3 regions of the Microbacterium sp. R1 genome follow, and region 1 is predicted to be linked to each of the others. Evidence: predicted binding sites of a transcription regulator. Region 1 holds the regulator's gene; each other region holds the start of a gene.
The links. The regulator LexA, encoded in region 1, represses DNA repair genes until DNA is damaged. The targets are predictions, from matches to a motif close to TCGAACANNTGTTCGA.
Positions count from the first base shown of each region.

Region 2: ILP86_RS01850 (HNH endonuclease signature motif containing protein) is a predicted target of LexA. The motif match lies at 4,105-4,120, and genes of this name have one in related genera.
Region 3: recA (recombinase RecA) is a predicted target of LexA. The motif match lies at 4,286-4,301, and genes of this name have one in related genera.

Region 1 covers NZ_JADDUD010000005.1:35,956-43,343, forward strand. Annotated here, with positions in the region: gene hisB (imidazoleglycerol-phosphate dehydratase HisB) at 1-169, opposite strand, end outside; gene ILP86_RS17050 (histidinol-phosphate transaminase) at 166-1,251, opposite strand; gene ILP86_RS17055 (LysM peptidoglycan-binding domain-containing protein) at 1,333-1,701, opposite strand; gene lexA (transcriptional repressor LexA) at 1,992-2,678, shown strand; gene ILP86_RS17065 (prolyl oligopeptidase family serine peptidase) at 2,760-4,640, shown strand; gene smpB (SsrA-binding protein SmpB) at 4,662-5,138, opposite strand; gene ftsX (permease-like cell division protein FtsX) at 5,202-6,116, opposite strand; gene ftsE (cell division ATP-binding protein FtsE) at 6,113-7,261, opposite strand.
Region 2 covers NZ_JADDUD010000001.1:386,293-393,680, forward strand. Annotated here, with positions in the region: gene ILP86_RS01835 (uroporphyrinogen-III synthase) at 1-184, shown strand, start outside; gene hemB (porphobilinogen synthase) at 181-1,158, shown strand; gene ILP86_RS01845 (glutamate-1-semialdehyde 2,1-aminomutase) at 1,181-2,503, shown strand; gene ILP86_RS01850 (HNH endonuclease signature motif containing protein) at 2,595-4,094, opposite strand; gene ILP86_RS01855 (hypothetical protein) at 4,228-4,677, shown strand; gene ILP86_RS01860 (ATP-binding cassette domain-containing protein) at 4,781-6,826, opposite strand; gene ILP86_RS01865 (enoyl-CoA hydratase/isomerase family protein) at 6,939-7,388, shown strand, end outside.
Region 3 covers NZ_JADDUD010000001.1:1,650,978-1,658,365, reverse strand. Annotated here, with positions in the region: gene miaA (tRNA (adenosine(37)-N6)-dimethylallyltransferase MiaA) at 1-565, opposite strand, end outside; gene miaB (tRNA (N6-isopentenyl adenosine(37)-C2)-methylthiotransferase MiaB) at 562-2,109, opposite strand; gene ILP86_RS19595 (regulatory protein RecX) at 2,159-2,608, opposite strand; gene recA (recombinase RecA) at 3,040-4,089, opposite strand; gene ILP86_RS08155 (DUF3046 domain-containing protein) at 4,353-4,577, opposite strand; gene ILP86_RS08150 (helix-turn-helix domain-containing protein) at 4,596-4,904, opposite strand; gene ILP86_RS08145 (CinA family protein) at 5,046-5,531, opposite strand; gene pgsA (CDP-diacylglycerol--glycerol-3-phosphate 3-phosphatidyltransferase) at 5,528-6,103, opposite strand; gene ILP86_RS08135 (DNA translocase FtsK) at 6,103-7,388, opposite strand, start outside.

The DNA.
Region 1 (7,388 bases):
CGGTCAGCGAGTGCTTCGCGAACGCCGTGAGCATGTGGTCGAAGAAGGGCACCGAGGTGTCGATGTGGCTCACGCCGGTCCCGTCGAGGTTCAGCTCGAGCTCGACGGTGGACTCCGACGTGCGGCGCACACGGCTCGCGGTGCGCGGGGTCGGTGCGGAAGTGCTCATGAAGCCGATCCTATCGAGGCAAGAGCATCAAGGAACGCGGTGGTCTCGGCCTCGGTGCCCGCGCTCACCCTCAGGTGTCCTGGGATGCCGACATCGCGTACCAGCACCCCCTGGTCGTACAGCTGCTGCCAGGTGGCCTTCGGGTCGGAGACTCCACCGAACAGCACGAAGTTCGACCAGGATTCGTGCGGCTGGTAACCCAGCGCCTCGAGAGTCGCCGTGATGCGGTCGCGCTGCTCGACGATCTCCTCGACCATGCCGAGCATGACGTCGGCATTGCGCAGCGCCGCGATGGCCGCCGCCTGGGTGAGTGCGCTCAGGTGGTACGGCAGACGCACCAACCGCAGCGCGTCGATGAACGCCGGGTCGGCCGCGAGATACCCGACACGGGCTCCGGCGAACGCGAAGGCCTTGCTCATCGTGCGCGAGACGGCCAGACGCGGCCGCCCCTCGAGCAGCGTCAGTGCGGAGACCGCGTCATGCGGCGCGAACTCCTGGTAGGCCTCGTCGACGATCACTATGCCCCTGGCAGCCTCATACACCGCTTCGATGACGTCGAGTCCGAGCGGCGTGCCGGTGGGGTTGTTGGGAGAGCAGAGGATGACCACGTCCGGCTCGGCGGCCCGCACCTGCTCGGCCGCCTCCTCCGGAGTGATGGTGTAGTCGGGCTGACGCGTACCGGCGATCCACCGCGCACCGGTGCCCTGCGCGATGAGCGGGTACATCGAATAGGTCGGCGCGAACCCGAAAGCCGTGCGACCAGGGCCTCCGAAGGCCTGCAGGATGTGCTGGAGCACCTCATTGGACCCGTTGCCCGCCCAGATCTGCTCGGGGACGAGACCGTGGCCCAGGTACTCCGCGAAAGACTCGCGAAGCGTGGTGAACTCACGATCCGGGTAGCGGTTGACATCACGGATCGCGACGGCGATGTCATCGAGGATGTCGCTCGCCACCGCATCGGGGATCGGATGCGTGTTCTCATTCACGTTGAGCGCGATGGGAAGCGGCGCCTGTGGAGCACCGTATGGCTTCAATCCGCGGAGATCGTCACGTAGCGGGAGATCGTTGAGGGAGAGGGTCACCCTTCCCATGCTAGGCGGCGCTTGAGGTTGATGACGCAAAGTCGCCGCCCCAGGAACTCCTCGTCTGAGCCCTCCGCCGGATCAGCGCGCGTACTGAGCCGGGATCGCCAGAGTCTGCCCGATCTGCAGCTCCCCGCCGCGCAACAGGTTCATCCGGCTGATGTCGCCGATCACATCGCGCGGGTCGGCGTCGGGCGCGACGCCGGTGGCGATGGACCAGAGCGTGTCACCGGGCATGACGGTGACGGTCTCGACGCCGGCGGGTGCGGTGTCGGCACCCGACGCGACCGCGCTGCCGCCGCTGAGCGCCGCGAACGCGATGCCGGCGGCGAGGGGCACCGACGCCAGGGCGAGCAGTACAGCGCGACCACGCGTCGTCAGCCGGAGTCTCGTCGAAGGACGGGGCGATGCCGGGATGACTGCTGCGGTGCTGAAGCCGATGCTGCTCATGTGGTGCTCCTTAGCCTGTCCCGGAGCGGTGAGGCTGCCGGGGAAGTTGGCGTAGCGTTCGCATTCACGACTCGGCCGGGAGCCGGGAATGCGAAGCTACGTACCGAAGATATCTTCGAGTTCGAACATCTGTCAAGTATTCTTCGAAACCACACCGGGGAAAGAGGCCGACACGCTCGAACAGATCTTCCAGATCGGCCCGATTCTCGGATACGGTTTCGATAAGGACACCCCACCACGGGCCTCCGACATTCGAAGAGGGACGTCGGATCACGCACTGAAGGAGCACCATGAGCGAGAACTCTGCCGCCGAGTCGGAGGCACCGCGCACGCGCCGCCGGAAGAGCCTCAGCCCGAAGCAGATGGCGATCCTCGAGGTCATCCAGAACTCGATCGCGAACCACGGCTATCCGCCGAGCATGCGCGAGATCGGAGACGCCGTCGGTCTCAAGTCCCTCTCCAGCGTCACCCATCAACTCGGACAGCTCGAGCTGAGTGGCTACCTGCGCCGCGACCCGGGGAAGACCAGGGCGATGGAGGTGCTCATCGATCTGCCGGGCGCCAGCACCGAGAACCCGGCCGACGTCGCGACTCCCGTAGGCGACGCCGCGCTCGTCCCCCTGGTGGGACGGATCGCCGCCGGCGTGCCGATCACCGCGGATCAGCAGGTCGAGGAGATCTTCCCGCTCCCCCGTCAGTTGGTGGGCAAGGGCGACCTGTTCATGCTCAAGGTCTCCGGCGAGTCGATGATCGACGCCGCCATCTGCGACGGCGACTGGGTCGTGGTCCGCTCCCAGAACAGCGCGGAGAACGGCGAGATCGTCGCGGCGATGCTCGATGGCGAGGCGACGGTCAAGGTGCTGCGCCGCCGGGACGGCCACACCTGGCTCCTCCCCCGCAACTCGGCATTCGAACCCATCCTCGGCGACGAGTCCGTCGTCCTCGGCAAGGTCGTGGCGGTGCTCCGCGCCGTCTGACCCTCGATCCGGTCAGCGCGGACAGTGGTCGGGCCCACGGCGTGGCCGCACACGCGGTGCGACGCCGCATAGGCTCGAGACATGTCGTCGTCCCCTTACGGTTCCTGGTCATCCCCGTTCTCCGCCGCCTCGGTCGCCGCGTCTTCACCGCGCATCGACGGCGCCCGTTTCGTCGGCTCGGAGATCTGGTGGGGCGAGTCGGTGCCGGCCCAGAAGGGCCGCGTGACGGTGCGGAGCTCCTCCGGAGCCGAGATCCTCCCCTCCCCCTGGAGCGCACGCTCACGTGTGCACGAGTACGGCGGGGGTGCGTGGACGGCGGACGAGCACGGCACGCTCTACTTCGTCGACGCGAACGACCAGCGGGTTCATCGTCTGAGCGTGGGAGGCGAGCCCGTTGCTCTCACCCCTCCCGGGCCCTCCCACGGCGGCCTGCGTGTGCAGTCCGGTCGACTGCTGGCCGTGCGCGAAGACCTCTCCCGCACGCCGCATCTCCGAGCGATCGTCGAGATCCCGCTCGACGGCTCCGCAGCCGAGGATGCGTCCGCGATCACGGTGATCGTGCAGGGCGATGGCTTCTTCGCCCATCCCGCGCTCTCCCCCGACGGCACCCGCGCCGCGTGGGTCGCGTGGGACAGGGGCCGCATGCCGTGGGAGGACGCGCACGTGCAGGTCGCCGAGGTCGGTGAGGATACTCCGCGCACGATCCCCTCACGGGCGGCGCTGCAGCCGGAGTGGCTGAGCGACTCGGAGCTGATCTTCGCCGATGATCCGGGTGGGCGCTGGGCCCTGCAGCGCATCTCCCTGGACGGTGTGGTCCCGGTCGGCACCGCACGGCAGGTCTCACCCTCGGACGCCGACACGGGCTATGGACTCTGGGTCCTCGGCAACCGCTGGTATCAGCTGCTCGACGACGGCCGTGTCGTCGCCGTCCGGACGAACGGGCGCGACGAGGTCGTGGTGATCGATACCGATGATGCTGCCGACGACCGCGTCGACGTCATCTCGTTCCCCGGAGACGGCCATGTGAGCGTCGACGATGTCGACGGCACCCGCGTGCTCCTCTCCGGCAACGGTTCGCGTGCGAACGCCGGGCTGTGGTGCGTCGACGTCGTATCGGGTGCCACCGTGGCGGTGCGCGGCGGCGAACCGGTCGATCCGCAGTGGATGCCCGCTGCGATGCCGATCGAGATCCAGGGCCCGCACGGAGAGGTGCACGCGTTCGCGTACCCGCCGGCGAACCCGCACGCGACGGCTCCCGATCGCGAGCTCCCGCCCTACATCGTCCTCGTGCACGGGGGGCCGACGGCGCACGTCACCGGGGCGGCGTCCGAGGCGATCGCGTTCTACACGAGCCGCGGCATCGGCGTGCTCGACGTGAACTACGGAGGATCCACGGGGTACGGCCGCTCATACCGTGAACGTCTCGACGGCCAGTGGGGCATCGTCGATGTCGACGACGTGATCGCCGCGGCCCGCGGTCTGGCGGACGCGGGCCTGGCCGACCCCGACCGGATCGCGATCCGCGGCGGGTCGGCCGGCGGCTGGACCGTGCTGTCGGCGCTGGTGCGGGGCGGAGCCTTCGCTGCCGGGATCAGCCGCTACGGGGTCGCCGATCTGCGCATGCTCGTCGCGGAGACCCACGATTTCGAGGCGTCGTACATCGACGGTCTGGTCGGTCCCCTCCCCGAGCACGAGCACCTGTACGTGGAGCGTTCACCGCTCACGCACGCCGACCGGATCGACGCGCCCGTGCTGCTGCTGCAGGGCGGCGAGGATCGCGTGGTTCCGCCCTCGCAGTCCGAGGCGATCCGAGACGCGCTCGCGGCACGCGGAGTCGACCACGAGTATGTGCTGTACCCCGCCGAGGGGCACGGATTCCGCAGCGCCGACACGATCGTCGACGCCCTCGAGCGCGAGCTGACGTTCCTCGGCCGTGTGTTCGGCTTCGAGCCGCGTCTGTGAGGACGACTTCCCCCGCGAGGGTCACTCCCCCACGCGGTTGCGCAGACGCATGGCGCGGTCGGCTTCGCGGGTGTCCTGACGCTCACGCAGGGTCTGTCGCTTGTCGTACTCGCGCTTACCTTTGGCGAGGGCGATCTCGACCTTGGCACGACCGTCGGAGAAGTACAGCTTCAGCGGGATGAGGGTGTATCCCCCTGCCGAGACGGCGTGGGCGATCTTCGCGATCTCCTCACGGTGCAGCAGCAGCTTGCGGATGCGCTTGGCCGAATGGTTCGTCCAATGCCCCTGCGAGTACTCCGGGATGTGCACCGAGTCGAGGAAGACCTCGTTCCCCTTGACGAACGCGTAGCCGTCGCTGAGGTTGGCTCGTCCCTGACGCAGCGACTTGACCTCGGTGCCGGTGAGCACCATCCCCGCCTCGTACGACTTCTCGATGGCGTAGTCGTGACGTGCGCGACGATTGGTCGCGACGACCTTCTCTCCGCGTTCCCTGGGCATGATGCTCTCCTGTTGCCGTGATGAGCCCGATCGATCGATCCGACCGCGCAGCCTTTCACGCTATCAGGTGCGCAGCCAGCGTCGGATCGCGAAGCCCGCGGACAGGGCGGCGAGGATCACTCCGATGCCGATCAGCACCGGGACGACCAGTGCCGCGTCCTGCATCGTGACCCACGTCGTGATGAACGGCACCCTTCCCCGCAGATAGCCGTTGACGCCGAAGTGCACGCCGGCGACGACCGCGGCGCTGGCCAGGGCCGACCCCAGGAAGGCCGCGAACACGCCCTCCAGCACGAACGGGGTCTGGATGAAGCGGTTGGACGCTCCGACGAGGCGCATGATGCCGATCTCCTTGCGCCTCGCATACGCGGACAGGCGGATCGTCGTGCCGATCAGGAGAGTCGCGGCGATGAGCATGAGCACGGCGATCCCGACCGCGATGTAGGTCGCGACGGTCAAAGCGGAGAACAGGGGCTCCAGGTACTGCAGCTGATCCTTCACCTGCTCGACCCCAGCCTGTCCGCTGAAGGCTTCGGCGAGCACCTGGGACTGGCCGGGATCCTTCATGGTCACGAAGAACACTTCGAAGGCCTGGTCGGGAGTGAGCACGCTCGCCTGGTCCGCGCCGAGCTGGTCGACGAGTTTGGCGTAGGTCTCTTCCTTGGTGTCGAAGGTCATCGAGCTGATGAGCGGTTTGAGCGCGTCGCCCTCGAGCTGCGCACGCACGGCTGCGACCTGCTCCTCGCTCGCCGCACCGTCGAGACACGTCTCGGATTCCGACACGGCCGAGCACATGTACACAGCCACCTGGGCGCGCTCGGCCCAGTAGCCGCGCATGACGCCGATCTGCCCCTGCATGAGGATCGCGGCGCCCACGAAGGTCAGGGACACGAAGGTGACCAGCACGACGGAGATCACCATCGAGATGTTCCGCCGGAGTCCGACGAGGGCTTCGGTCAGGATGAGTCCGATTCTCATGAGGTCGGGCCCACTTCCTCGTCGTCCTCGTCGGAGAGACCGAGGCGATCCGCGACACCGAGTTCGGCGACGTCGACCGTCGGCAGGACGATCGGATGCGTTCGCGGGCGTGCCGCCGGAGCGGGTTCGACGGCCGAAGGCGGCTCGACCACCGCGGGAGGTTCGACGGCAGCGGGAGGCTCGACCACGGCGGGGGGCTCGACGACGTTCGCAGCTGCGCCCTCCTGCACCGCGGGCTGCGGCTCCGGCGCTTCGACCGTGCGCGGGGCGGGCGGAACCACCGTCTCCCCGTCGCGATCGACTACTGCCGCAGCCTGACGCTGACTGGCGAGCTCTTCTGCGAGTGCGGCACGCACCACCGAGAGATCGGCGGTCTGGCGCTGCACCTCCTGGACGGCGGTCAGTGCGGCAGCGGCTGCCGCACCACGCACTTCCTCTGGCACGAGGCGCGGGATGTTGGACGTGTCGCCGTATCCGCCATGCACCTCATCGCGGACCATCTCGCCGTCGCGCAGCTCGATCACGCGGCGCTGCATCTGATCGACGAAACCGGCCTCGTGGGTGGCCATCAGTACCGTGGTGCCCCCCGCGTTGATGCGGGCGAGCAGCTGCATGATGTCGACCGAGGTCGCAGGGTCGAGGTTTCCGGTCGGCTCATCGGCGAGCAGAACCTGGGGCCGATTGACGAGAGCGCGCGCGATGGCGACGCGCTGCTGCTCACCGCCCGACAGTTCGTGGGGCATCCGCTTCTGCTTGCCGTCGAGGCCCACCAGAGCGAGCGCCTCAGGCACCGCCTGTTGGATGAAGCCGCGGGAGGCACCGGTCACCTGGAGCGTGAACGCGACGTTCTGATGGACGGTCTTCGACGGGAGGAGCCGGAAGTCCTGGAACACCGACCCGATATGGCGGCGGAAGTACGGCACCTTGCGGTTCGCGAGGGCTCGCAGGTCCCTCCCGAGCACCGCGACCCGTCCCGAGGTGGGGACGTCCTCGCGCAGGATGAGGCGCAGGCAGGACGACTTGCCGGAACCCGAGGCCCCGACGAGGAAGACGAACTCCCCGCGTTGCACTTCGAAGTCGACACCGGAGAGGGCGGGCTTCGACGTCCCGCGGTAGCGTTTCGTGACGTTCTCGAACCGAATCATGGCGCTACGAGCCTAAGCGCGGGCTCTTCCCTGACGGCGAGCGACACCCCGCAGAGGCACGTCCGCCCTCCACCCGGATGGGGATTGCTCCCCATGCACACGCCACCGCCGCGTCACCTGCCACTGC
Region 2 (7,388 bases), on a different contig from region 1:
CGAGCAGTTCCCGGAGATCCCCGACGACACCCTGCTCGCGGCTATCGGCCCCCGCACCGCGAAAGACGCGCAGCGCGCCGGGCTTCCCGTGTCGGTGGTTGCCGACCGTCAGACGATCGACGCCCTGATCGAGGCCGTCTCGCACTTCACCCTTCCGCACGCGGCCGACGAGTTCGCGCCGTGAGCTTCCCCGACGTGCGACTGAGACGACTGCGGCAGTCTCGCGCAGTGCGCGATCTGGTGCGCGAGACCTCGCTGCTGCCGGGGCAGCTCGTCCTCCCGCTGTTCGTGCGAGAGGGCATCACGGAGCCCGTGCAGATCGGGTCGATGCCCGGTGTCGCTCAGCATTCTCTCGATTCGCTGCGTGCGGCCGCGGTCGAGGCTGCGGATGCGGGGGTCGGCGGCGTGATGCTGTTCGGCGTCCCCGAGGTGCGCGACGCCCTCGGCTCGGGTGCCGATGATCCGCATGGGATCCTCAACGTCGCAACCGAAGCGCTGGCGGCAGAGGTCGGCGACGCGCTCGTCGTGCAGACCGATCTGTGTCTCGATGAGTTCACCGACCACGGACACTGCGGCGTGCTCGCGGCCGACGGCTCCGTCGACAACGATGCGACGCTCGAACGGTACACCGCGATGGCTCTCTCCCAGGCGCGCGCGGGGTCGCAGCTGCTCGGGCTGTCCGGCATGATGGACGGCCAGGTCGCCGTGATCCGCAGGGCGCTCGACAGTGAGGGCTTCACGGACACGCTCCTGCTGGCCTATGCGGCGAAGTACGCGAGCGCGTTCTACGGACCTTTCCGGGAGGCAGTGGACTCTCAGCTGAAGGGCGACCGTCGCACGTACCAGCTCGATCCGGGAAACCGTCGCGAGGGCGTGCGCGAAGCAGTGGTGGACGAGGCCGAGGGTGCGGACATCGTCATGGTGAAGCCGGCGATGGCCTTCCTCGACGTGCTCCGCGAGGTGCGCGACACCGTGAGCATTCCGGTGTGGGCATATCAGGTCTCCGGCGAGTACGCGATGATCGAGGCCGCCGGTGCGAACGGGTGGATCGATCGTCGAGCAGCCGTTCTCGAGTCCCTTCTCTCCATCCGCCGCGCCGGTGCGGATGCGGTGCTCACCTACTGGGCCACCGAAGCGGCCGGCTGGCTGCGCGACTGATTCACCGAGGAGCACTCCTTTCATGAACGACCGTAACGACGACCTGTTCTCCGCTGCCCGCGCGGTCATCCCCGGTGGGGTCAACTCCCCGGTGCGTGCTTACGGTTCGGTGGGCGGGACGCCGCGGTTCCTCGCTTCGGCGAAGGGGGCGAAGGTCACGGATGCCGCCGGCCGCGACTATGTCGACCTCGTCGCGTCGTGGGGCCCTGCGCTGCTGGGGCACGCGCACCCGGAGATCGTCGCCGCGGTGCAGGAGGCCGCAGCTCGTGGCCTGTCGTTCGGCGCTCCGACGGAGGGCGAGGTCGAGCTCGCCGCGTTGATCGCCGACCGTGTGCGGTTCGGCGAGATCCGTCCTGTCGAGCGCGTGCGTCTGGTCTCCACGGGTACTGAGGCGACCATGACGGCCATCCGCCTTGCGCGGGGCGCCACGGGTCGCGACCTGTTGGTGAAGTTCGCCGGTCACTATCACGGGCATTCGGATGGCCTTCTCGCCGAAGCAGGTTCCGGCGTCGCGACGCTCGCGCTTCCGGGGTCGGCAGGTGTCCCGGCACCGATCGCGGCGCAGACGCTCGTGATCGGGTACAACGATCCCGAGGCGCTGGCTGCGGTGTTCGCGGAGCATGGCCAGCGCATCGCCGCGGTCATCGTCGAAGCCTCGGCCGCGAACATGGGCGTCGTGGCCCCGCTGCCCGGTTTCAACCGTCTGATCGCGGAGACTGCCCACGCCCACGGAGCGTTGATGATCCTCGATGAGGTGCTCACCGGATTCCGGGTGCACCCGGCAGGGTTCTGGGGTCTGCAGGCAGCTGCGGGCGAGGACTACCTGCCGGACATCTTCACGTTCGGCAAGGTTGTCGGTGGAGGCATGCCCCTGGCCGCGCTCGGTGGTCGAGCCGATGTCATGGATCTGCTCGCTCCCCTCGGGCCGGTCTACCAGGCGGGCACTCTCTCGGGGAATCCGCTCTCGGTCGCAGCGGGTCTCGCGACGCTGCGGCTCGCGACACCGGAGGTCTATGCGACGGTGGACGCCGCATCTCTTCGAGTCTCTACCGCCCTCGACGCGGCCCTCACCGACGCCGGCGTGACGCACGCGGTGGCCACCGCGGGCAACCTGTTCAACGCCTCGTTCCGGGCGTCGGCGCCGAGGGACTACGCCGAAGCTCAGGCTCAGGAGTCGTTCCGCTACGCGCCGTTCTTCCACTCGCTGCGTGAGCAGGGGGTGGCGCTTCCCCCGAGCGTCTTCGAGGCGTGGTTCTTGACCGCGGCCCACGGTGAGGACGAGCTGCAGCAGATCGAAGCCGCTCTTCCTGCCGCGGCCGCTGCGGCCGCAGCTGCTCGTCCATAACCGCGCGTTGGTGACTGTGCGTTCGTGAGGGCGCGTCCCAGGACCGCGCGTTCGTGACCGCGCGTCCGTGTGGGCTCGTTCGGGACCGCGGTCAGACGAACATGACGCGGCGCGGTGATGCGTCGGTGTAGCACCGGCCGAGCGGGCTGGTCCACTCGATGTCGCCGCCGGGGGTCTGTCTCGCGCGCCATCGGTGCTTCTCGGCGATGTCGGGATGCTTCAGCGCGTGGTGCCCGACGCAGAAGTGGCTCAGGTTGTCGATCGACGTCGCTCCGCCCTTCGCATGGTCGTGATTATGGTCGATCTGACACCGGTGGACGGGTGTGCGGCACCCGGGGAATCGACAGTGCTGGTCTCTGGCCTGGAGATGCCGCCGCATCGCCGCCGTCGGGGCGTAGGCGGCTGTGGCCGTCACGATGCCGGCGCGGTCGAGGAAGAGGCGGGACCAGCCGCCGTTGCGTCCGGCGAGGTCGCGGGCGATGTCGGGGTGCAGTGCACCGATGCCGTCGAGCTCGGCAGGCCGTTCGTCGATTCCGGCCAGCGTCTCGGCAGCGATCGTGACCTGGATGCGGGCGTGGATGCCCTCCAGAGCTGTGCCCGCCGCGGCAGAGGGATCCGTGGTCAGGAGCAGGTCGCTGAGCAGGTCGGTGCGGACCGCATCGATGCCTCGCTCATCGGTCGGGGCGGATGGGACACCGAGTGACGGATCCGTCGTGAAGGTGTCTCCGTCGCCGAAGATGACGTGGGCGTCGACGCGTGCGTCGCCGGTGTCCGGTCCGCAGGGTGGCTCGCTGTCGTACGGGTGGCTGTTGAGCACAGGGTCTTCGCGATGGGAGTCGTCGGCTCGCAGGTCCTGCAGAAAGACCCGATCGGCGCCCGAGTCGAGGTCGTCCGAGGACAGCGCCGGTGTGTCATCGCCCGGAGAGGGATGGTCGCCTCGTGTGGCGATGACGTGCTGTGCGAGCCGGGTCAGTCGGTCGAGGATCGCGTGGGCGAGATGCTCCGGCAGCACGACCTGCAGCAGCGCGAGGCCGTCGTCGAGCGACCGCAGCGTGACTGACCGCTCCCCGTATGCCCGCCGATGGCGCTCGACCGCGGTCTCGCAGGCGAGGGACGACGCGACGCGGCGCACCATCGCGCGGGTGCGTGCGGGAGAATCCTGCTCCGCGACGACGAGTGCGGCAGTGTCGTACAGGGTGAGCGCCTCGGTGGCGGCTCGACCATCGCGAACGGCCTGCCGCACGATGGCGCCCTCGCGCACGATCTCTCGAACGTGTGCCGCACTGATCGCGCCGCGTCGGAACGCGTCTCTGACGACCGGGTGCTCGGCCTCGAGGAAGAGGGCGTCTGTGAAGGCGTACTCGATGCTGCCCTTCGACACGCGACCGGCCGCCGAGTACTCGGCGATCATCGAGCGGTGGATCGCCTCGCGGTGCTGCGGCTGCTCGTGGACATCTTCTTCCTGCAGCCGCAGACGATCGGCGAGCAGCGCAGACGCTTCTGCCTCGAGGATCGCGATGCGTCGGCGCTTCTCCACCCACGCGTCGAGCAGCGTCTCGCGCTGATCGATGTCGTTCGTGGAGGGAGGCATGAGTCGAGTATAGTACATATGTTCGAATAGAGGAAGGGGATGTGGATGACTGGTGCTGATCGACAAGGGATCGTTGCGTTCCTGTGAGCAACTTCCAGACAACTGGCAGGGCCACGCTGGCAGACTGGGGGACATGGTGACGTTGTTGCTGGACCAGACGCAACTGGAGGTCGTGCTCTCGCCGATCGAACGTGCCGCCACCTTCCACCGTGACAACCTCCGGATCGCGCGCGACACCATCGCCAAGGTGCAGCTGACCGAAGATGCCTGGACCTGGCTCCGCGGCGTGCCGAACCCCGGCACGCACATCCCCGGCGTCCTCGCTGCCGGCAGCTGGAAGGCCGCGGGCAGCCTCGACTTCGTGCTGATCCGTCGCCGTCGTCCGAGCGTCGTGATCGATCTCGAGGGCGACGAGCAGTACCGCCGTCTGATCCTCACCACGAGCCACGGGCTCGCGCTCACGCAGGCTCTGCGACTCGACGTGTCGGATGAGCCCGCCAACGTCGAGGAGATCGTGGCGACCGCGCCTGTGCCGGTCTCGAAGGGGCGCCGTCGTCCGGTCATCCGTCCTCGGCCTGCCTGACGCGAGGCGGCTCAGGATTATGAATCCACGGTAGACCCGCTTCTGAATGCGGAACGCCCTCCGGGCCGAGAGGCCGGAGGGCGTTCTTCGTCAGCCGAGTCGCTCAGTTGCGACCGTGTTCGTCGTGGCCGTGCTCGTCGTGACGGTGTTCGTCGTGACGGTGTTCGTCGTCAGGCTCGCTCTGCTCGCCGGCACCGGCGTCGGCGGTTCCGGACTGCTCGGTGCCGTGTTCGTCAGCGCCGAACCCGTCGGGCAGAGACTCCTCGGTGGGCGACTCCTCCGTGGGGGACTCCTCAGCGCCCGGCTCCTCGGCTTCGGATGCGGCGGTGTCGCCCGCCTCTCCGGAATCCGTCGATGCGGCCAGCGGCACCGTGTCGATGACACCGGTGGATGCGACGGTCCAGTGCGCGCCCTCGTCGGAGACGCCGCCCTCGCCGTGCTGCTCCTCGGCCGTCTGGTTCTCGGCGCTCAGCGGGTAATCCCTGGGTTCGTCCTCGTAGTAGGCGCGCGCAGCCGCCGCGAGCATGGAGCTCACCGCCGCGGAGCGCGGATCCTCGTCGTCGGCGGTGACAGCAGCGACATCGTCGGAGGAGTCGGAGTCGGATTCGGATTCGGATTCGTCAGAGGTGGACACGAGAGCGTCATCGTCCGTGGGGCCTGCGCCGAGCTGGTCGTCGGACTCGTCGGTGTGCGTCGATTCGGGTGCGTCGTGAAGATCGGCGAAGACCTCGACACCGCTGTGGTGCTCGTTTCCGTTCGCCGGATCCGCTGCCTGATCGCCTGCTGCCTCGGCCGGTGCGGCGGAGCCGAACAGGATCTCATCGAACGATCGTTCCGGAGACTCCTCGGAGGGTGCCTGCTCGGCCTGCGCATGCTCCGCGTCGTGTTCGGCGGCAGGAGCTTCGTCCGTCGAAGCCGAGGCGTCGGACGAAGGCACGTCCGATTCGTCCGACGTGTGCTCGGAGCGGTCGCCCGTGTCCACGGATGCGGCGAGGTCGTCGACAGGGGCCTCGCCCGCAGGGGCGGCTGCGGCCTCAGCCGCCCAGGCGGCAGCGGCTGCCACCGGGATCGCGACCACGGAGTCGGCCGGAGCCGGCCCGGCCACGGCGGTCTCCGCCGCGGTGACCTCCGCTGCGGTGTCTTCGGAAGCGGTGTCTTCGGAAGCGATGTCCTCCGCCGCGGTGACCTCCGCTGCGGTGTCTTCGGGGGCCGTCGCAGCGAGCTGCGGTGGCGTCGCCGAGATGCTCGGGGCGAACCGGCCACCTCGCATCAGGTCGATGAAGACGTCTTCGAGTGTCGGCCCTCGCTGGACGAGGGTGCTCAGGGCGATGCCCGCGTCGGCGGCGACCGCTCCCACCGTGCCGGCGTCTCCGCCGCGCACCGTGAGGCCCGAACGCAGCACCTCGATGTCGAAGCCGGCCTCCTGCAGCGCGGTCGTCAGCGAGCTACGGTCCGCGGCGTCCACGATGACGGATCCGCCCTTGGGGTCGGCGAGAGTCTCGATCCCGCTGGAGAGCACGAGCGTGCCCTTCGAGAGCACGAGCACGTTGTCGGCGACCTGCTCGACTTCGCTGAGGACGTGCGACGACACGAGGACCGTGCGCCCTTCGTCCGCGAGGCGACGCATCAGGAGTCGCATCCAGCGGATTCCCTCGGGGTCGAGTCCGTTGGCCGGTTCGTCGAACACGAGCGCGCCGGGATCGCCCAGCAGGGCGTGGGCGACGCTGAGCCGCTGACGCATGCCGAGGGAGAAGCCCCCGATGCGGGAGCCGCCTTCACCCTCGAGGCCGACCAGGGAGAGCACTTCGCCGACGCGGGCCAGGGGGATGCCGTTCGCCTTGGCGGCGATGGTCAGCTGACGCTCGGCGGTGCGTCGAGGGCGGTAGACCGTCTCCTCGAGCACGGATCCGATGGTGCGCAACGGCTGCCGCAGCTCGGCGTACGCCGTACCGCCGATGGTCGCCGTGCCCGAGGTGGCGCGCACCTGGCCGAGGAGGATCCGCAGCGTGGTGGTCTTGCCGGCACCGTTCGGGCCGAGGAAGGCGGTCACGGCACCGGGCTCCACGCGCGCGGAGAAGTCCGAGACGGCGGTCACCTCATTGAAGCGCTTCGTCACGTGCGTGAACTCGAGCACCTGTCCTTCAGGCATCCGTGACCTCTCGTCGCATTTGAACAGTTCCTCCCTATCCTGCCGGAAAAGCCTGTCGGATCCCGCATTTCGCGCGGAATACCGCCCATCCGGAAGGGGTAGCCTGGCGATCGTGACCGAATCCCACGCTGCAGACCGCGTCCTCGTCCGCACCGAAGGCGCGCTCGGACGACTCACCCTCAACCGTCCCGAGGCGATCAACGCTCTCGACGTCGACATGATCGAGAGCCTCACCGTGGCCTTGGATGCCTGGCGCGACGATACCGATGTGCAGATCGTGCTGATCGACGGGGCAGGAGAGCGCGGCATGTGCGCGGGCGGTGACGTGCGGGCCCTGCACGCGCAGATCGTCGGGGGTCACGCCGATCAGACCGCGGAGTTCTTCCGTGCCGAGTACGCCTTGAACGCGATGATCGCGGAGTACCCCAAGCCCGTGGTGGCACTGGCAGACGGCATCACGATGGGTGGCGGCATCGGGTTGGCCGGGCATGCGGCTATCCGCATCGTCACGGAGCGTTCGAAGCTCGCCATGCCGGAGACCCGCATCGGTTTCACTCCCGAC
Region 3 (7,388 bases), on a different contig from region 1:
CTGGCGTGTCGGGCAGCGCCGCACCATGGGTCGCGCTCCCCTGTTCCAGCACCTCGAGAGCGCGGATGACGCGGCGGGGGTTGCGCGGATCGACACGGTCGGCCGCTTCGGGATCCAGCCCGCGCAGCCGCTCGATCATGATCGCGGCTCCGAGCAACTCGAACTCCTGCTCGAGGCGCTCGCGCAGCGCCGTGTCCCGCGGCGGGAAACGGAAGTCGTAGACGACGCTCGACACGTACAGGCCCGAGCCACCGACGAGGATCGCATCACCCCCGCGGCGGTGGATGTCCTCCACGGCGGCGCGCGCTCGGGGCTGATACCACGCGACAGCCGCGTCCTCATCGACATCGAGCTCGTCGAAGAGATGATGCGGGATCCCCCGCCTCTCCGCCGACGACACCTTCGCTGTGCCGATGTCCATGCCGCGGTAGAGCTGCATGGCATCGGCGTTCACGATCTCAGCCGGGTTCCCTCGGGCTCGCAGCGCCTCGGCCAGCTCTATCGCGAGGTCGCTCTTCCCGGTACCGGTCGCCCCGACGATCGCCCAGAGGCGAGGTTCGGTCACACCCCGACGCGCAGTGTCGGAAGCCCGAGTGACACAGCCTTCTTCTCGCCGCTGCCGCTCGGAGCGGGTACGGCGCACGACTCCGACTGCGAACGGTCCCAGGCGTCTCCGCCTCGAGTGCGACGGATCTTGAGAGGCGCTCCCGTCGGGTCGTCTGCGAGCAGGTGGAACGGAGCTCCATGGGTCACCGTCACGGTGACGACGTCTCCTGGACGAGGAAGGTCCGACCCCGGTGTCACCTCGAAGTGCACGAGTCTGTTGTCCTCCGCGCGACCGGTGAGCCGGTGGGTCTCGGTGTCCTTCTTGCCCTCACCCGTGGAGACGAGAACCTCGATCTGCCGACCCACCTGCTTCTGGTTCTCTTCCAGCGAGATGCGCTCCTGAAGGGCGATCAGGCGGTTGTAGCGCGCCTGGACTATGTCCTTCGGAACCTGGTCCTCCATGGTCGCCGCAGGCGTGCCTTCGCGGATCGAGTACTGGAAGGTGAAGGCGCTGGAGAAACGAGCCTGCTCGACGACACGCATGGTGTCTTCGAAGTCCTCCTCGGTCTCCCACGGGAACCCGACGATGATGTCGGTCGTGATGGCGGCGTTCGGGATGCGCGCGCGGACGCGGTCGAGGATCCCGAGGAAGCGCTCACTGCGGTAGGAACGTCGCATCGCTTTGAGGATGCGATCGCTCCCCGACTGCAACGGCATGTGAAGCTGCGGCATGACGTTCGGAGTCTCCGCCATGGCATCGATCACGTCATCCGTGAAGGCTGCGGGGTGCGGGCTGGTGAATCGGACGCGCTCGAGGCCTTCGATCTCACCGGCCGCGCGCAGGAGCTTGCCGAACGCCTGTCGATCGCCGAATTCGACGCCGTAGGAATTCACGTTCTGCCCGAGAAGCGTGACCTCGATCGCACCGTCTTCGACCAGAAGCCGGATCTCGTTCAGGATGTCGCCGGGACGACGGTCCTTCTCCTTGCCGCGCAGGCTGGGCACGATGCAGAACGTGCAGGTGTTGTTGCACCCGACCGAGATCGACACCCAGCCGCTGTGCGCCGAGTCTCGCTTCGTAGGCAAGGTTGAGGGGAACACTTCGAGCGACTCGAGGATCTCGAGTTCGGCATCCCCGTTGTGGCGGGCGCGCTCGAGCAGCCCCGGAAGGGAACCCATGTTGTGGGTGCCGAAGACGACATCGACCCACGGCGCCTTGTCGAGCACAGCCTGCTTGTCCATCTGTGCGAGGCAGCCGCCGACGGCGATCTGCATCCCGTCTTTGCGGCGCTTGACCGACGCGAGATGGCCGAGTGTGCCGTAGAGCTTGCCTGCGGCGTTGTCGCGGACCGCGCAGGTGTTGATGATCACCACATCGGCTTCCGCACCGTCGACTGCCCTGACGTAACCTGCGCTCTCCAACGAGCCCGAGAGGCGCTCCGAGTCGTGCACGTTCATCTGGCACCCGAAGGTGCGTACTTCATACGATCGCTGTCGGCCGTCGACGTCGACGGCTGCCGACGACGCGCCGATGATCGTCGGTTCGCTGCGCGGGATAGTCATGATCACCCCATTGTACGAGCCGTTTCCGTGCGGAAGCGGCGCTCACTGCTCAGTCGGAATCGACGAACCGCACCCCTGAGGTCGCTCCGCCGAACGAAGCCTCGCGCAGCGCGACCTTCGCCGCCTTCATGGCGACCGCTCCGTTGTAGCCACGACGAGAAAGCTGTCCCACCAGACGACGGAGCGCCGCGTCGGGGTCGAGTCGAGTCATCGACCGCGCCTTGGTGCGGGCGAACTCCAGCGCGCGTTCGTCGTCGTCGTCCGGAAGCTCTTCGAGCGCGCTATCGATGACCTCACGCGGAATCCCCCGCTGAGCGAGCGCGCGAGACAGAGCGACTCTCCCCTGCCCCTTTCGATCCACTCCCGACCTCACGAGGACGCCGGCCAGGGCCGCATCATCGAGGTAACCACGACGGCAGAAGTCCTCGATCACATCGCTGATCGCACTGCCATCGAGGCCCGCACCACGCAGCACCTGCCGGGCTTCAGAGATCGACAACGACCGGGCTCGCAGCTTTCGCAGGAGCGACTCCTCGGCCGCGACCCGGATCTCATCGTGTGACGCCTCTTGCTGAGTCGCGCCGTCTCCTTCCGTCGCGTCGAGCGCGCGGAGCCTGGGAGCCGACCGCGAGGGATGAGAGCTCCTGGCGCCGGAGGGATCCCTGCGCCCGCGCGCCGGATGGCGCTCACTCGGGGTTCCCGTGTGAGCTGCATCGTCGGCTGTGTCGATGGAAGCAGGGTCGCCTGGAGGAGAGTCCCAGGTCGTACGCCAGACCGCATCCCCGTCGCCTCGCGATGATGGCAGTGTCGCTGATTCGCCGTACTGCGTGACCGGCGTGGAAGGCGTCGCTCCTGGTTTCTTCGCTGTTCCGCCGAAGAGGGGGATGATGGGGGCGATCCGGTCTGGATCGCCCCCACGCGAGTCGTTCATCAGGCCGGACGACGCTCTGCGAGCTCATCGGCAGCGGCCGGGGCAGCGGACGGCCCGCCGATACCGAGCTTCTGCTTGATCTGCGTCTCGATAGCCAGAGCGATGTCGGGGTTATTGAGCAGGAACGTGCGTGCGTTCTCCTTGCCCTGACCCAGCTGATCACCGTCATAGGTGTACCAGGAACCCGACTTCTTCACGATGGCGTGTTCGACGCCGAAGTCGATCAGGCTGCCTTCGCGGGAGATGCCGACGCCGTAGAGGATGTCGAACTCCGCCTGCTTGAACGGCGGCGCCATCTTGTTCTTCACGACCTTGACCCTGGTGCGGTTTCCGACGGCATCGGTTCCGTCCTTCAGCGTCTCGATACGACGGATGTCCATGCGGACCGAGGCGTAGAACTTCAGCGCCTTACCGCCGGCGGTGGTCTCGGGGGAACCGAAGAAGACGCCGATCTTCTCACGCAGCTGGTTGATGAAGATCATGGTGGTGTTGGTCTGGTTCAGACCACCGGTGAGCTTACGAAGGGCCTGCGACATGAGTCGCGCCTGCAGACCCACGTGCGAGTCGCCCATCTCGCCCTCGATCTCGGCACGAGGCACGAGCGCCGCGACGGAGTCGATGACGATGAGGTCGATAGCTCCGGAGCGCACCAGCATGTCGGCGATCTCGAGCGCCTGCTCACCGGTGTCGGGCTGCGACACCAGGAGAGCATCGATGTCGACGCCCAGCTTCGCGGCATAGTCGGGGTCGAGCGCGTGCTCGGCATCGATGAACGCCGCGATTCCCCCGGCGCGCTGAGCGTTGGCGATCGCGTGCAGCGTGAGAGTCGTCTTACCCGAGGACTCCGGTCCGTAGATCTCTACGATTCGGCCACGCGGCAGTCCTCCCACGCCGAGGGCGACGTCGAGGGCGATGGAGCCGGTCGGGATGACGGCCACAGGGGCACGCTCATCGCTGCCCAGCCGCATGACCGAGCCCTTTCCGAACTGGCGGTCGATCTGAGCGAGGGCGGTCTCGAGGGACTTCTCGCGGTCGGCGGGTGATGGCATGATGTGCTCCTTCTGCGCGCGTGATGCCGCCTGTAGGCTGTCGCGGCTCTTCCGGTTGGGAGAAACTCTCCGACAAGGCGTAATGGCTCTTCGGCTTGTTTCCACCGTAGGAGGGACCACCGACATCGGTGCGACGATCTCACATACAGTGCAGAACAAACGCTCTGGACCACTTGTGCAGAAGACTACGCCCGCTTCGAACGGATCTTCGACGACACGCCGCAAATGGAGTGTCGTGTTCCGTAGCGGGCGGACGGCGTCGGTCAGCGCCGCCGCGGCTCCTGCCGTCCGACTCCGTGGCGCCTGTCCTCGGGAACGTCCATCTCCGCGCACAGCGCCAGCCAGATGTCTCGCGGCGGCGTGCCGTCGGCGAGAGCTTCGAGAGCGGTACGCCCACCTACGGCACTCAGGCCGAGGTCGTTGACCAGAGAGGAAGCCCTCAGCCCGAACTCGGTCTCGACGGCGCGAAGGAACTCGCTACGACGCATCACCACCCCATTCGGGGGTCAGTGCAGCGAGAGCTGAGGCTCGACCGACGCCACGAGGTCGTCGGGAACGACGTCAGGGAAGACCTGAATGCCCTCGAGCACCGAAATGCGGTCACCGACTTCGCGCATGATCGTCGAGATGGGGACGTCGAGAGCGTCTGCGACCGAGGCGAGGATCTCGCTCGAAGCCTCTTTCTGACCGCGCTCCACCTCGCTGAGGTAGCCGAGTGCGACCGATGCCTTGCTGGCGACCTGCCGGAGCGTACGCCCCTTCTGCAGGCGGAAGTCCCTCAGCACATCGCCGATTTCCTGTCGTACAAGAATCATCGGAACCTCCTCCCCATGTGTTCGCTCGAGGTCTCCCCCGATGAGACAGCCAGTCTAGTACCCCTGGCGTGCACAGAATCTACTCCTGCACTCTGTGGTTTACGTGTGAGCACATCAGAGACAACCAGCCGCAGGGCTCTGCTATTCCGAGAGCAGGGCGAGCATCTCCTGGAGTGCCGCGTCCACCGTCTGCGCCCGGATCGATTCCCGGTCGCCGACGAAGAGAAACGCCCTGGTCCGCGATGCCGCGGGGGTGACGACGCCGATGTGCACCGTGCCGACGGGCTGCCCGTCCGGAGACACCGGTCCGGCGATCCCGGTCGTGGACACCCCCACATCGGCAGCCTCGCCGTCGACGCCGACGACGCGTCTGACGCCGTCTGCCATCTCCAGTGCGACCTGCGGATGCACCGGCCCGTATCTCGACAGCAGGCCCTCATCCACGCCCAGCACGGACGACTTGACCGGCGTGGCATATGCCACGACGCCTCCGAGCAGCACGGCTGACGCTCCGGGAACCGCGACGAGATCGGCGCACAGGGCGCCCCCGGTCAGGGATTCGGCCACGCCGAGCTTCCATCCTCGTCGGCCCAGCGCAGCGAGGACCTCGGCTGCCGCCTGACTCATGACTTCCGGCGCGACCCGCGTACCTGCGCCACGACGTAGTCGATGCCGCTCGCCACCGTGAGGACCAGGACGATGAGCATGAGGATGAAGGTGATCAATGTCCAGGCGTCGAGACCGATGACGTAGTGCAGCGGGAGGAGTGCCCACCCGAGCGCCACCCCTTGGAACGCGGTCTTGATCTTGCCCATCCAGGCCGCGGCCACGACGTGTTCGCTGGCCACCATGAGCCGATGGATCGTGATGCCCCATTCGCGCACGAGGATGATCGCGACGATCCACCAGTTGACCTCGCCCAGAATCGCGAGCCCGATGAAGCCGGCACCGGTGAGCATCTTGTCGGCGATCGGATCCCAGAGCTTGCCGAAATCACTGACGATGTCGTACTTGCGGGCGAGGTACCCGTCGACCCAGTCCGTCGAGATCCCGACGATGAAGATGACTCCGGCCGCCCAGCGGAGACCCGGGTCCGAGAACCCATAGGTGCCACCCAGCAGGAGCAGGACGAAGAAGACGACGGCCAGCGGGATGCGCGCGACCGTGATGGCGTTGGGGAGCTGCCGTGGGATCGCCATCAGTCGCGTCCCGTCAAGCCCCAGGCATCTTCGTCGCCCTCAGCTTCCACCTCGGGAAGACCCTCGTACTGAGCCGCGATCGGGTCATGCGTCTGCGGGAGCGGCGGGACGGGCGGAACCGCAGGCGCAGCCGATGCCGATGTCGGTGCCGGAACGTCGTCTCCGCGCAACTTGGCCATCACCTGCGGGAGCTGCTCGGCGGTCGCCAGCACGTCTCGCGCCTTCGACCCCTCGGAGGGGCCGACGATCTCGCGCGACTCGAGCAGATCCATGAGACGACCTGCCTTCGCGAACCCGACGCGGAGCTTGCGCTGGAGCATCGACGTCGATCCGAACTGCGAGGAGACGATGAGCTCGGCGGCTGCGAGCAGCAGCTCCAGGTCATCCCCGATGTCCTCGTCGACTTCCTTCTTCTTCGTCGGCTCCATCGCCTCCTGCACATCCGGACGGTAGTCCGGACGTGCCTGACGGGTGACGTGCTTGACGACCGCGTCGATCTCCTTCTCATCGACCCACGCGCCCTGGAGGCGGAACGGCTTCGATGAGCCCATCGGCGAGAACAGGGCGTCACCTTGACCGATGAGCTTGTCGGCACCGGGGCTGTCGAGGATGACCCGGCTGTCCGTGACGCTCGTCACGGCGAAGGCGAGTCGTGACGGGACGTTGGCCTTGATCAGGCCCGTCACGACGTCGACGCTCGGGCGCTGAGTCGCTAGCACGAGATGGATGCCGGAGGCACGTGCGAGCTGCGTGATGCGGACGATCGAGTCCTCGACGTCGCGAGGGGCGACCATCATGAGGTCGGCGAGCTCATCGACGACCACCAGAAGGTACGGGTACGGCTTCAGGACACGCTCGCTGCCCACCGGGAGCTCGACCTCGCCCGCGCGGACAGCCCGGTTGAAGTCGTCGATGTGCCGGAAACCGAACGACGCGAGATCGTCGTACCGCATGTCCATCTCCTTCACGACCCACTGCAGCGCCTCCGCCGCCTTCTTCGGGTTCGTGATGATGGGCGTGATCAGATGCGGGACACCGGCGTAGCTGGTCAGCTCGACACGCTTCGGGTCGATCAGCACCATGCGCACGTCGGACGGGCGGGCACGCATCAGCAGACTCGTGATCATGGAGTTCACGAAGCTCGACTTACCCGAACCGGTGGAGCCGGCCACGAGGAGGTGCGGCATCTTCGCGAGGTTCGCGATGACGATGTTGCCGCCGACGTCTTTGCCAACGCCGATGGTCATCGGGTGCGTGCTCTTCTGCGCAGCGGGCGAGCGCAGCA